DNA from 2 places in the Burkholderia sp. FW306-1C-G01B genome. Region 2 is predicted to be linked to the other one. Evidence: riboswitches for the same ligand, from Rfam matches in the RefSeq annotation. Region 2 holds a riboswitch; the other holds the start of a gene.
What was found. Region 2 has a riboswitch for cobalamin ahead of cobA (uroporphyrinogen-III C-methyltransferase). Riboswitches for the same ligand answer to the same signal wherever they lie in the genome.

Region 1 (7,300 bases), on a different contig from region 2:
TGCATCCCGATCAGGCCAGCGACCGGAACAACCAGTAGAGCCCGCCCGCAAGTGCGATCGACGCCGGCAGCGTCAGCACCCACGCGAGTACGAGGCTGCGCACCGTGCTCCATTGCAACCCGGACCCGTTCGCCGCCATCGTGCCCGCGACGCCCGACGACAGCACGTGTGTCGTCGAAACGGGCAGCCCGTACACGTCGGCGGCGCCGATCGTCAGCATCGCGACGAGTTCGGCCGACGCGCCCTGTCCGTACGTCAAATGCTGCTTGCCGATTTTCTCGCCGACGGTCACGACGATCCGTTTCCAGCCGACCATCGTGCCGAGGCCCAGTGCGATCGCAACGGCAACTTTCACCCATGTCGGAATGAACTTGGTCGCGTGATCGAGTTGCTTGCGATAGTTGTCGATCGCGAGCTTGTCGTCAGCGGCAAGCGCGGGCTGGCCCGACTTCTCGATCAGGCGAATGGCTTCGGATACCAGATACATCGTGTTGCGCACGTTGTCGACGTCGCGCTGCGGCACGGCTGCCATCGAGCCCGACGCGCCGACCGCGGTCGCGAGCGACGTCGACAACTGCTGTACGGCCGGCAGCACGGCGGGCGTCAGTTCGCGACGCTGCACGTAGTGTTCGACGTCGGCGCGCGGGTTCGCGGACGGCGCGACGCCGTTCGTGTATTTCCCGAAGGTCGCGGCGGCCTGGTTCGCGACCGCAACGAAGGTCTGCGATTCGGCAGGCGTAACGGCCTTGTTCAGCGCATACGCGGTCGGCACCGTGCCGATCAGGATCAGCATGATGAGGCCCATCCCTTTCTGCCCGTCGTTCGAACCGTGCGCGAACGACACGCCCGTGCAGGTCAGGATCAGCAGGCAGCGAATCCAGAACGGCGGCGGCTGGTCCTTCGGCGGCTCCTTGTACAGCTCGGGAATCCGCACGACGGCCTTCAGCACGAGCAGCAGCAGCGACGCGCACAGGAAGCCGACGATCGGCGAGAGCAGCAGCGACTTGCCGACGCCGAGCGCCTGGCCCCAGTCGACGCCGCTCGTGCCCGACGGCCCGTGCATCAACTGGTTCATCAGCCCGACGCCGATGATCGAGCCGATCAGCGTATGCGAGCTCGACGAAGGCAACCCGAAATACCAGGTCGCGAGGTTCCAGACGATTGCGGCGATCAGCAGCGCGAACACCATCGCGAAGCCCGCGCCGCTGCCGACCTGCAGGATCAGCTCGACCGGCAGCAACTGCAGGATGCCGAACGCGACAGCGCCGCTCGAGACCATCACGCCGAGGAAGTTCCACATGCCGGACCAGATCACCGCGACGTTCGGCGTCAGCGAGTGCGTATAGATCACGGTGGCGACCGCGTTCGCGGTATCGTGGAAACCGTTGACGAATTCGAAGCCGAGCGCGATCAGCAGCGCGGCGCCGAGCATCAGGTACGGGAACAGCGATCCTTCGCGGACCGGCGACAGATCGGCGATCAGGTGCGTGGCGATATAGACGGCGCCGATCGCGAGCACCAGCAGGAAGAAGGCATAGCCGACCTGCCGGTTGCGCTCGACGGAGCCGCGATTGTTCGCGGCGGACGAAGCGGGTTGATTCATGGCGGCATCTCGTAAGGGAACCGCGTCCGATCCTAGCTGCGGCCAGCAGTCAGTTTGATGACAATCTAGACGACGAACGGTATGTCTTGCAGCGATGTAAGGTGAACGTCGGCATGCGACCGAGATGGGACACGTCGGCTCGCATCTCTGTCCACATAGTGAACACGACACGGCAGGGACTTACGCACCGGTGCCGCGCCGATCGTCGTTCGTCGTCAACGTCCAGCCGCGCGGCGATGCAACGAAGGTCGTGCACGACAGCGGCGCGACGTCGATGCGGGCTGCAGCGTAGGGAGCCATCCGCAGTGCGTGTGCGACGGCCGCGCGAACGATCGCCGCATGCGTGATCGCGACGATGTCGCGGCCAGGCGGCAGCGCGTTCAACCATGCGCCGACGCGGCGAGCGGCGGCTTCGAACGACTCTCCGCGATGCGGTGACGCAGACGGATCGGCGATCCATGCGCCCAGTTCGTCCGGCAGGTCGCGCGCGAGGTCGTGCAGCCGCTTGCCGCGCCAGTTTCCGTAGTCGATGTCGCGCAGCGCGTCATCAATGTCGGCAAGCAACCCGAGCGCATCGGCGGTCTGCCGCGCGCAGCGTGCGGGGCTGCACAGCACGAGCGAGCCGGCGACGCCTGCCCATCGGTTGCGCAGCGCGGCGGCGTCCGCGAGCCCGCGTGCATCGAGCGGATCGTCGTCGGGAAACGTGCCGGTGCGCATCGCTCGGGTCGATGCGTGTGCGATCAGGCGCAGCGAGGCATGCATGTTCATGTCGGTTTCCGGAGGGGCCGGAGCGGGTGCGCGGTCGTCCGCGGGCTTTCACTCCTTCAATACGCGGACGTTCGCGCGTACAATTCGCCCGATACGAAACGCGGAAGCCGGTGCAATCCCGGCGCGGTCGCGCCACTGTAACCGGGGAATCCCGATCCCGGAAGCCAGACCTGCCTTCGTACCCATCCAACATTTGCCGGGGCGCGATTCCCCTGAGGTGCATCCATGAGCGAAGCAGTGCTGAAGCCGGTTGTCGTGCCGGCACCCATCCCCGTCCGTGAACTGCTGCCGTGGGCCGTGTTCGCCGGCCTGATCCTGCTGCTCGCACTCTATTTCGTCGGCGCGGAACAAGGCGCGACGTCGCTCGTGCCGGGCATGGTCGTTCATGAATTCGTCCACGACGGCCGCCATCTGCTCGGCTTTCCCTGCCACTGACGCGGAGTACACGATGGTCGGAAAGCTGCTCATGCGCGGGATGCTCGCAGGCATCGCCGCGGGCCTCCTCACGTTCGGTTTCGCGAAAATCGTCGGCGAACCGCAAGTCGATCAGGCGATTTCCTTTGAAGAAAAGCTCGAGGCCGCCAAAGGCGACGTGCCGGAGCACGAGCACGAACTGGTCAGCCGCGACACGCAGGCCGGCCTCGGCCTGTTGACGGGTGTCGTGACCTACGGCGCGGCATTCGGCGGGCTGTTCTCGCTGGTCTTTGCGTATGCATACGGGCGAGGCGGCCGCCTTCCGGCACGGCCGCTGGCCGCGTGGCTTGCGCTGGCGGCATTCGTCGCGCTCGTGATCGTGCCGAACATCAAGTACCCGGCCAATCCGCCGTCGGTCGGCGATCCCGACACGATCGGCTATCGCACGGGCCTGTTCTTCCTGATGATCGCGATCTCGATCGCGACGATGGCGTTCTCGGTCAGCGTGCGCCGCCATCTGCTAGCGAAGCTCGGCCAATGGAATGCGTCGATCGTCGCGGGCCTCGTATTCATCGCGATCATCGCGGCCGTGCAGTTCGGACTGCCGTCGATCGACGAAGTGCCGGCCGCGTTCCCGGCCGCCGTGCTGTGGAAGTTCCGCGTCGCGGCCATCGGCATGCAGGCGATCATGTGGACGACGATCGGCCTGCTGTTCGGCGCATGGGTGGAACGCGACGAACGCATCGGCATGCGCGCCGCCTGACGCGCATTGCAACGGGCGTGCCTAGCGCAGCATGCGCGGCGCGCTCCACGTCGATTCGCGCGCCAGCGCGACGAACGCGGCCAGATAGTCGATCGATGCATCCGCTTCGCGGATGCCGAGGAAGATCTGCTTCGCGATCCCCTGCTTGCCGAGCTTGACCGGCACGACCGGCATCCGGTCCGCGTATTCGTCGGCGAGCCATCTCGGCAGCGCGGCCACGCCGCGCCCACTCGCAACCATCTGCAGCATGATGTCGGTCGTCTCGATCGACTTGTGGCGCCTCGGCACGATGCCGGCCGGCGTCAGGAACTGGTTGTAGATGTCGAGCCGGTCGGTTTCGACCGGGTACGTGATCAGGATCTCGTCGGTCAGTTGCTCGGGCGTCACGTAGTCGGCGTTGGCGAACCGGTGCGAGTCGGCGACCACCAGCACCTGCTCGTAGTCGAACACGGGATCGAAGCGCAGGCCCGGCTTGTTCAGCGGATCGGGCGTGACGAGCACGTCGATGTCGTAGCCGAACAGCGCACCGATGCCGCCGAACTGGAAGCGCTGCTTCACGTCCACGTCGACGTCGGGCCAGCGCGACAGATACGGCGACACGACCTTCAGCAGCCACTGGTAGCACGGGTGGCACTCCATCCCGATGCGCAGCGTGCCGCGCTCGCCCTTCGCGTACTGCCTCATCCGCTCCTCGGCGAGTTCGAACTGCGGCAGCAGCCGGTTCGCGAGCTTCAGCAGATATTGCCCGCCTTGCGTGAGCCGCAGGCCGCGGCCTTCACGATCCCAGATCGGCGTGCCGAGCTGCTGCTCGATTTTCCGGACGGTATGGCTGAGCGCCGACTGCGTGAGATGCAGCGCATTGGCGGCCGCGGTCAGCGAGCCCTGGCGCTCGACTTCACGAATGACGACGAGATGGAATCGTTCCAGCATGGATATCGCTCGCCCAACAGATGCATGAACAAATTTAATGGATGAATGAAATAATGCCATTTTATTTCATGGTTTGAAATCCCTATCATGGCTGCCGGACATTCACTACATCTGGACGGCAGCTTCATGGTCAGGACACACAACCTCGGTTTTCCGCGCATCGGCGCGAAGCGCGAACTCAAGTTCGGTCTCGAACGCTACTGGAAGGGCGAATCGTCGCGCGACGAGCTGAAGGCGCTCGGCGCCGAGCTGCGCCAGCGTCACTGGAACGACCAGCGCGATCTGGATCTGGCACCGATCGGCGATTTCGCGTTCTACGACCAGGTGCTCGACATGAGCTTCACGCTCGGCAACCTGCCGAAGCGCGTGCAGGGCTTCCACGGCGACGTGCTCGACAACTATTTCCGGGTTGCGCGCGGCCGTTCGGCGCAGTCGGCGCAAGAGCATGCGGCGTGCTGCGGCGGTGTCTCGGCCGGCGAAATGACGAAGTGGTTCGACACGAACTATCACTACATCGTGCCGGAATTCCACGCGGACACGAACTTCTCGCTCGACCCGTCGCGCCTGCTCCAGCAACTGGCCGAGGCGAAGGCGCAGGGTGTGAATGCCAAGCCGGTGATCATCGGCCCCGTCACGTACCTGTGGCTCGGCAAGGCGAAGGACGATTCCGATCGTCTCGCGCTGCTGCCGAAGCTGCTGCCCGTGTACGGCGCGCTGCTCGACACGCTGACCGCGCAGGGCGTCGAATGGGTGCAGATCGACGAACCGATTCTCGTCACCGAGCTCGACGCCGAATGGCGGCAGGCGTTCCGCACCGCGTATGCGGTGCTGGAGACGCGTCGCATCAAGCTGCTGCTTGCCACGTACTTCGGCCAGCTTCAGGACAACCTGACGCTCGCGAGCTCGCTGCCGGTCGACGGGCTGCATGTCGACGCGATCAATGCACGCGACGAAATCGACGCTCTGGTGCGCGAACTGCCGGCCGAGCGCGTGCTGTCGGTCGGCGCGATCAACGGCCGCAACATCTGGAAGACGGACCTGAGCGCGACGCTCGACTGGCTCGAACCGCTCGCGAAGCAACTGGGCGATCGCCTGTGGCTCGCGCCGTCGTGCTCGCTGTTGCACGTGCCGGTCGATCTCGCGAGCGAGGAGAAGCTCGACGCGGAGATTCGTTCGTGGCTCGCGTTCGCGCTGCAGAAGCTCGACGAGCTGAAGGTGCTCGCGACCGCGCTGAACGGCGGCCGCGACAAGGTGGCCGATGCGCTTGCCGCGAACGCCGCCGCGATCGACTCGCGCCGCCGCTCGCCGCGCGTGAACAACCCGGCGGTGAAGGCGGCGATCGCGCGCATCGACACGCAGCTCGGCAACCGCGTGAGCCCGTATACGCAGCGCGCGCCGAAGCAGTCGGCGCGACTGAACCTGCCGGCCTTCCCGACGACGACGATCGGCTCGTTCCCGCAGACCGCCGAAATCCGCCAGGCGCGCAGCCGGTTCAAGGCAGGTGCGCTCGATGAAGCCGGCTACCGCACGGCGATGAAGGCTGAAATCGAACGCAGCGTTCGCGAACAGGAGTCGCTCGGGCTCGACGTGCTCGTGCACGGCGAAGCCGAGCGCAACGACATGGTCGAATACTTCGGCGAGCAGCTCGACGGCTACGCGTTCAGCCAGTTTGGCTGGGTGCAGTCGTACGGTTCCCGCTGCGTGAAGCCGCCGATCCTGTTCGGCGACATCAGCCGCCCGAAGGCGATGACGGTCGAGTGGATCACGTATGCGCAGTCGCTGACGAACAAGCCGATGAAGGGCATGCTGACCGGCCCCGTGACGATCCTGAACTGGTCGTTCGTGCGCGACGACCAGCCGCGCTCGGTGTCGTGCTACCAGCTCGCGCTCGCGATCCGCGACGAAGTGCTCGATCTCGAGAAGGCCGGCGTGCGCGTGATCCAGATCGACGAGGCCGCGCTGCGCGAAGGGCTGCCGCTGCGCCGCGCGCAATGGAGCGAGTACCTGAAGTGGGCGGTCGAGTCGTTCCGGATCACCGCGAACGGCGTGCAGGACGATACGCAGATCCACACGCACATGTGCTATTCGGAGTTCAACGACATCATCGCGTCGATCGCCGACATGGACGCGGACGTGATCACGATCGAGACGTCGCGCTCGGACATGGAGCTGCTCGACGCGTTCGACAGCTTCAGGTATCCGAACGAGATCGGGCCGGGCGTGTATGACATCCATTCGCCGAACATCCCGACGCAGGATCACATCGTCGGCCTGATGAAGAAGGCGGCGGAACGGATTCCGGCGGAGCGTCTGTGGGTGAACCCGGATTGCGGCCTGAAGACGCGCCAGTGGGCGGAAGTGATTCCGGCGCTGACGAACATGGTCGCGGCGGCGAAGGCGCTGCGCAGCCAGGTGCAATAGCAAGCGCTGCGCCTGTCGCGACGACTGCATCCGTCCGCACGGCCGGTTCTGCAGCGTGTTCGGCGACAAGCGCAACGCGATGCTCACCGTGCGCTCGGCCTTTCGGCGGCGAAATGAAAAAGGGCGGCGTGGTTGCGCCGCCCCTTGCATGCGATGACCGGGCAGGCGAGTGAAGCAGCCTGTCCGTTGCGAACGTTACGCGGTGCGCGCGCCGCGCGGCAGCGGCTCGTTCGCCTTGCCGGGCGCACCGGCATCGTCGATGCCGACGCGGCGCGAGATCAGCCACACGCACAGCGACGACAGGATCGCGGCACTCGTGTACTGGATCGCGAGCGGCCACCATTGCGGTGCGGTGTTCTGCGCGATGATGGTCGCGACGAGCGGCGTGAGGCCGCCGGCGA
Region 2 (7,300 bases):
GACGAACGCGATCCGCTCCGCATCCGGCTGGTAGCGCACGACGTCGACCTCGGTGTGCGGGCAGCGATACGCGAGCCCCTTGAAGCTCACCGCGCGCGTGACGATGCGCCCGTCGACCTCGGGCAGCGCGATATGCATCGCGATATCGCGCGCATGCAGGCCCTGGTTGTCGGCCACCCACGCGTCGCGATTGCCGCCGGACAGGATCACCTGCAGCACCGGCGCGTCGCCGGCGAGCACCTCCGGCTCGGCGGCATCGATCGCACCGGCCGCGAACGCGGTCGTGTTCAGCACGAGCGCGACGCCGTGCGTGTCGCAGAGCTGCGTGATGACCTCGCGGCTAACCGCGTCCTTCAGCGAAGTCACCGCGATCGGCAGCGGATTCAGCCCTTCCCGAACGAGCGCGTCGGCCAGCGCATCGAACACGGCCGTGTTCGCGGCCTGCCAATGCGCGCGATAGAACAGGATCGCGACGACCGGCGCGCCGGGCGTCCAGCGCGGCCGCCAGTCGTCGACGCTCGCGCGGTCGCGCGCCGGGTGATACAGCGCGGCGGCCGGCAGCGGGCGCGGCAGCTCGGGTTCGTCGCCGAAGCCCAGCGTATGGAAGGCGATGCTGCGCAACAGCGCTTCGGCGTTGTGCACGCCGCCTTCGCGCAGGTAGCGCCACCACAGCCGGCACAGGTCGGGCGCGACCGTGCTCTTCGCGACGAGGTTCGGGTCTTCCTGCAGGTCGCCCGAGAACATCGCGAGCTGCTGCCCACGCTTCGACGCGAGCGACACGGCCTGTTCGATCCCGTACGGCCAGTACGCTTCGCCGCCGAGATGATCGATCACGACCGTCTTCGCGTGGCGCAGCACGTCGTCGACATAGAAGTCGACGGACGCCGGCTGCCGCAGGAACGTGACGTTCGCGAGCCGCACGCTCGGGAAGCCGGCCGGCAGTTGCGGTACGACGCTCGCGAGTAGCGACAGCGTCGTGTCGGCCGAGCTCAGGATCACGATGTCGGCCGGCTGCTGGTCGATCCGGACGACGCCCTGCGTATCGTCGACGAAGCCGCCCGGCGTGGTGCGCAGCAGATGCATCGTGCGTTACGCCTGTTGCGGCTCGGCCGCGCACGCGGCGTCGAACGCGCGTTGCAGCGCGGCCGCGTCGAGATCCTCGCCGATCAGCACGAAACGGCTCGCGCGCGTTTCGCCGTCCTGCCAGCGACGGTCGAAATAGCTGTCGAAGCGGCGGCCGACGCCCTGGATCACGAGCCGCATCGGCGCGCCGGGCAGCGCGGCGAAGCCTTTCGCGCGATAGATCGTGTGCGCTTCGACGACACGCTGCAGCGCCGCGATCGTCGCTTCGCGCGTGCCTGCGTCGCCCGATACGACCACCGAGTCGAAGTCGTCGTGATGGTGATCGTGATCGCCGTCGTCGGCCGAGCCGTGATGGTCGTGGCGCAGGTGGATCGTTTCCTCCGACGCCGATTCGAGCCCGAGCAGCATCGCGAGGTCAAGCTCGCCGCGCGTCGCGCGCACGATCTTCACCTGCGGCGGGATCTCGTCGCGGATCGCGGTTTCGATCTGCGCGAACTGCGCGTCGCCGACGAGATCGGCCTTGTTCACGATCACGAGATCGGCGGACGATAGTTGATCGGCGAACAGCTCGTGCAGCGGCGATTCGTGGTCGAGGTTCGGGTCGGCGCGGCGCTGCGCGTCGACGGCCTGCGGGTTTTCCGCGAACTGGCCGCTCGCGGCCGCCGGCCCGTCGACGACGGTCACGACTGCATCCACTGTGAAGCTGTTGCGGATCGTCGGCCAGTTGAACGCCTGCACGAGCGGCTTCGGCAGCGCGAGTCCCGACGTCTCGATCAGCACGTGGTCGATGTCCGCGCGGCGCTCGACGAGCGCTTCCATCACCGGATAGAACTCTTCCTGCACGGTGCAGCACAGGCAGCCGTTCGCGAGTTCGTAAAGCTGGCCCGACGCTTCGTCCTGCGCGCCCTCCGCATCGTCGCAGCCGATGCCGCAGCCCTTGAGGATTTCGCCGTCGATGCCGAGCTCGCCAAATTCGTTGACGATCACCGCGATGCGGCGGCCTTCGGCGTGCTGCAGGATGTGGCGCATCAGCGTGGTCTTGCCGCTGCCGAGAAAGCCCGTGACGATCGTGACGGGCAGCTTGCGTAGGGTCATGGAATATCCAGGGTCGTAAGGGGAGTCAGGCCGAGATCGTCACGTCGATCTCGTCGTAGCGCTTTAACCGGTAGATCAGGGCCGACACGAGCCAGCATGCGAGGAACAGGCCGATCACGACGTAGCCGAGCATGCCGAAGTGCGACGCCACCATCGACGCGAAGTCCCACACGGGGCCCTGCAGCGACAGCTTGTCCGCGAGCAGCGCGAGCACCTCGATGCCGCCGATCAGCGCGGCGACCAGCACCGACACGAAGGTGATCGTCATGTTGTAGTAGATCTTGCGGATCGGCCGCACGTACGCCCAGCGATACGCGCCCATCATCAGGATGCCGTCGGTCGTGTCGACCAGCGTCATGCCGGCGGTAAACAGCATCGGCAGCGCCATCACGGACCAGAACGACAGACCGCCCTGCACCTGCGCCGCCGAGATGCCGAACAGCGCGATCTCGGTCGCCGTATCGAAGCCGAAGCCGAACAGGAACCCGACCGGATACAGGTGCCAGCTGCGCGACACGAGCCGGAACAGCGGACGGAACAGACGCGCGAGCACGCCGCGCTGGTTCAGCAGCAGGTCGAGATCGGCGTCGACGATCGGCTCGCCGCGCCGTGCGGCGCGAAACGTCCGGTAGACGGAAATCAGGATCAGCAGGTTCGCGATCGCGAGCACCAGCAGGAAGAACGCCGACACGCTCGTGCTGATCACGCCGCCCCACGCCTTCATGCTCTCGAAGCGCGCGAGCGACGCGGCCGTGAGCGCGACCACGACCGACATCACGATCACGACCGTCGAGTGGCCGAGCGAGAAGAACAGGCCCGCGCCGAGCGGGCTGCGGCCCTCCTGCATCAGCTTGCGCGTGACGTTGTCGATGGCCGCGATGTGGTCGGCGTCGACCGCATGGCGCAGCCCGAACACGTACGCGAGCAGCGCGGTGCCGAGCAGCACGGGCTGGCCGTGGAAGGCGGCGAACGCCCAGATCCACGCGCCTGCGTTGAAGGCGATCAGCAGCGCGTAGATCGCGACGATCTTGCCGCGCAGCCCGGACGGACTGTCGTTGAACAGGCGAAACAGCGAATCGAGCATGACGCTCCTTTGCGAACGGTCGACATGAAGAATGCCAACACGGCCGTCGCTGCTCGCCCCGTGCGGTCCGGCCCTTCATCGCGCCGGATCATGCGCACTCGCGCAGGCGGCCGGACGACGGGAATCGGGAAACGCTCGGGTGTCGGGCACGCTGCGGCCGTGGACGATGCGCCGCCTCCCCGCGGCGCTGAACCCCAACGTTTAGGCCGGTATCCGGGCTGACGAACACGCCGCTTCGCCTTCCCGGATGCGCAGGGCATCCAGTGGCGGTCGTCCGCATGCACGCGGCATGCGGCGAAGCGGCGCTGCATCGCGGCGGGCACGATGCGTTCGCTTACCGTTGCGGGGGCAGCACAGGTTGGCTCGACTGCGACGCAGGCAGGCTCCCTGTTTCCCGTTTAACTGCGCACGCCGGAGGGCGCGCGCGAGCACCAAAACGCGTGCGAGTGTAGGCGTCGGGGGCGGGAGCGTCAAGGCGGCGCGGCCCGCCGAACGGCGGCTTGCATGGCCGCCGCGCCATGCCGGAGGCCGCTTCCGGCATCGGCGAAGCGGGTTCGCGCGGGCGGATCGCTGTGCTATCGTAGCGCCGCGTTCGGTGCTCGCATGCGCATTCCGCGCATGCAGTTAAACGGGAAACAGGAGGCGGAGGTCCGCCCGGCCTGTGCTGTCCCCGCAACGGTACGCCGCCCGCGCGACGCGCTTCCCCGCGCTCGCGCCCATGCCGCCCACGATGCCACTGCCCTTCAGCCGGGCGGGAAGGCCGCGGCCTGGCAAGCGGCCAGCCCGGATACCGGCCGACGCAAGGGGCGAGCCCGACGCTCGCCGAACGCCCGATCCGCGGGGGACGGATGGGGTGCGCATTCCACCCGCGTTCGCGCGGGCTTCGCCCGATCCGTCATGCATTGCCTGTCCGCCGGCCGCCGATGTGCCGCCCGCCGTCCCCTTTCCACTGTTTCGACACGGTGCGCGCCGTGCCGCGCGCGATGAGCCGCGCCTGGCTCATCGGCGCCGGCCCCGGCGACGCCGAGCTGCTGACGCTCAAGGCCGTGCGCGCGATCGGCGCGGCGGACGTGCTGCTCGTCGACGATCTCGTGAACCCCGACGTGCTGCGCCATGCGCGCGCCGACGCGCACATCGAGCATGTCGGCAAGCGCGGCGGCCATGCATCGACGCCGCAGGAAGCGATCGTCGCCGCGATGCTCGCGCACCTGCGCGCCGGCCGCAGCGTCGCGCGGCTCAAGGGCGGCGATCCGTTCGTGTTCGGCCGCGGCGGCGAGGAACTGGCCGCGCTCGGTGCGGCCGGTTTCCCGGTCGAGGTCGTGAACGGCATCACCGCAGGCATCGCCGCGCCAGCCGCGCTCGGCATTCCGGTCACGCAGCGCGGCGACGCGCAGGGCGTGATCTTCGTCACGGGCCACGGCGCGGGCGCCGACGAGCCCGACTGGCGCGCGCTTGCGGCCACGCGCATGACGATCGTGATCTACATGGGCATCCGCCGGCTCGACACGATCGCGGCGGCGCTGCGCGACGGCGGCCTGCCGGGCGATACGCCGTGCGCGGCGATCGAGAACGCGACGCGCCCCGAACAGCGGCACGTGCTCGCGACGCTCGACACCGTCGTCGAACGCGTCGGCGCGACCGGCATCGGTTCGCCGGCGATCGTCGTGATCGGCCGCGTCGCGGCGCTTGCCGACGATCCGTCGGTACGTGCGGCGCTCGGCGGCGGCGCATGATGCGCGTCGCGCTCGGCGTCGGGTTCCGCGCGGGCGTGACGGCCGCGCAACTCGATGCCGCGATCCGCGCGGCGCTGGCGCTCTACCCGGCCGCCGAACCGGCGCTCGTCGCGACGCTCGCCGACAAGGCGCGTGCCCGCGCGCTGCGCACGCTGTGCGCGCGACGCGGCTGGCCGCTCGTCGCGTTCGACGCGGCGCAACTCGCGAGCCGTCCCGAACTGGCCGCGAGCGGCCCGTCGGACGCCGCGCTCGCACGCTTCGGCGTCGCGGGCGTGGCCGAGCCGTGCGCGCAGCTCGCGGCGCCGCACGGCCGGCTGCTGGGCCCCAAATCCATCCGGAACGGCGTGACGGTCGCACTCGCCGGCCCGCTCTGAACCCTTTGTTTCGCTTTCGACAGGACGATTCCCGATGAAGACCGATTCCGAATCCCATCAGCGGATGGCCGAGCGCCGCCGTGCCGGCCACGAGAAGAAGCAGGCCGCCGCCACCCATGAAAAAGGCCTGCTGATCGTTCACACCGGCAACGGCAAGGGCAAGAGCACCGCTGCGTTCGGCATGGCCGTGCGCGTGCTCGGCCACGGCATGCGGCTCGGCGTCGTGCAGTTCATCAAGGGCGCGCTGCACACGTCCGAGCGCGACTTCCTCGGCGCGGTCGCGGAATGCGACTTCGTGACGATGGGCGACGGCTACACGTGGAACACGCAGAACCGCGACGCCGACATCGCGACCGCGCGCAAGGGCTGGGACGAGGCGCGCCGGATGATCGAAAGCGGCGACTACCGGATGGTGATCCTCGACGAGCTGAACACCGTGCTGAAGTACGAATACCTGCCGCTCGACGAAGTGCTCGCGACGCTGGTCGCGCGTCCGGAGTCGGTGCATGTCGTCGTCACCGGGCGGCACGCGCCCGACGCGCTGATCGACGCGGCCGATCTCGTCACTGAAATGCGGCTCGTCAAGCATCCGTACAAGGAGCAAGGCGTGAAGGCGCAGCGCGGCGTGGAGTTCTGAGCGTGCCCGCCTGCCCCGCACTGTTCGTCAGCGCGCCCGCGTCCGGCCAGGGCAAGACGTCGGTGACGGCCGGCCTCGCGCGGCTGCACCGCCGGCTCGGCCGCCGCGTGCGCGTGTTCAAGACCGGGCCCGATTTTCTCGATCCGATGCTGCTCGAGCGCGCGAGCGGCGCGCCCGTACATGCGCTCGACCTCGGGATGGTCGGCGAGGCCGGCTGCCGCGCGCTGCTGGCCGATGCCGCGCGCGATGCGGACCTGATCCTGATCGAGGGCGTGATGGGGCTGTTCGACGGCACGCCGAGCAGTGCCGATCTCGCGGCCGCGTTCGGCGTGCCGGTGGTCGCGGTGATTTCCGCGAAGGCGATGGCGCAGACCTTCGCCGCGATCGCGTTCGGGCTCGCGCGGTTCCGGCCGGGGCTGCCGTTTCACGGCGTGCTGGCGAACCGCGTCGGCTCGGCCCGGCATGCGGAATTGCTGCAACAGGCGCTGCCCGGCGACCTGCGCTGGCTCGGCCACGTGCCGGCCGATGCAGGCATCGCGTTGCCGGAGCGACATCTCGGCCTGCACCAGCCGGCCGACATCGACGACCTCGAGGCGCGGCTCGAACGCGCGGCCGACGTGATCGCGCAAACTTCGCTCGCCGAATTGCCGCCTGCCGTCGCGTTCGCGGAACCGGACGTCGCGGCGCCGCTGCCGCGTGCGCTCGCCGGCAAACGGATCGCGGTTGCGCGCGATGCGGCGTTCTCGTTCATCTATCCGGCGAATCTCGCGCTTCTCGATGCGCTCGGTGCGCGGCTGCGGTTCTTCTCGCCGCTCGCCGGCGAACCGGTGCCGGACGATTGCGACGCGCTGTTTCTGCCGGGCGGCTATCCGGAACTGCATGCGGCAACGCTCGCGGCGAATGCCGGAACCGCGCGGACGATTCGCGCGCATGCGGCTGCAGGCAGGCCGATCGTCGCGGAATGCGGCGGGATGGTGTATCTGTGTGAATCGCTGACCGACGTGGACGGCGCAACGACGCCGATGCTCGGCCTGCTGCCGGGCCACGCGACGATGCAGCGCCGATTCGCGGCGCTCGGCATGCAGCAGCTCGATACGCGCACCGGGCCGATGCGCGGCCATACGTTTCATTATTCGCGGCTCGCGACGCCGCTGGAACCGGTCGCGAACGCGGTGCGCCCCGACGGCGCGCCGGGCAGCGGCGAAGCCGTCTATCGCCGCGGCGCGATCGTCGCGACGTACATGCATATGTACTGGCCGTCGAATCCGGATGCTGTCGTGGCGTTGTTCAGCGG

Region 1: another riboswitch for cobalamin. It lies ahead of AC3WLY_RS07315 (CbtB domain-containing protein); the one in region 2 lies ahead of cobA (uroporphyrinogen-III C-methyltransferase).

Annotation. Positions count from the first base shown of each region.
Region 1 covers NZ_JBYSWZ010000002.1:662,069-669,368, reverse strand. Annotated here, with positions in the region: gene AC3WLY_RS07325 (inorganic phosphate transporter) at 11-1,603, opposite strand; gene AC3WLY_RS07320 (histidine phosphatase family protein) at 1,784-2,371, opposite strand; cobalamin riboswitch at 2,426-2,563, shown strand; gene AC3WLY_RS07315 (CbtB domain-containing protein) at 2,597-2,806, shown strand; gene AC3WLY_RS07310 (CbtA family protein) at 2,820-3,548, shown strand; gene AC3WLY_RS07305 (LysR family transcriptional regulator) at 3,570-4,478, opposite strand; gene metE (5-methyltetrahydropteroyltriglutamate--homocysteine S-methyltransferase) at 4,605-6,899, shown strand; gene AC3WLY_RS07295 (MFS transporter) at 7,095-7,300, opposite strand, start outside.
Region 2 covers NZ_JBYSWZ010000017.1:171,736-179,035, forward strand. Annotated here, with positions in the region: gene cobN (cobaltochelatase subunit CobN) at 1-1,083, opposite strand, end outside; gene cobW (cobalamin biosynthesis protein CobW) at 1,090-2,178, opposite strand; gene AC3WLY_RS29270 (HoxN/HupN/NixA family nickel/cobalt transporter) at 2,204-3,262, opposite strand; cobalamin riboswitch at 3,450-3,713, opposite strand; cobalamin riboswitch at 3,838-4,075, shown strand; gene cobA (uroporphyrinogen-III C-methyltransferase) at 4,186-4,995, shown strand; gene AC3WLY_RS29280 (cobalamin biosynthesis protein) at 4,992-5,369, shown strand; gene cobO (cob(I)yrinic acid a,c-diamide adenosyltransferase) at 5,404-6,006, shown strand; gene AC3WLY_RS29290 (cobyrinic acid a,c-diamide synthase CobB) at 6,009-7,300, shown strand, end outside.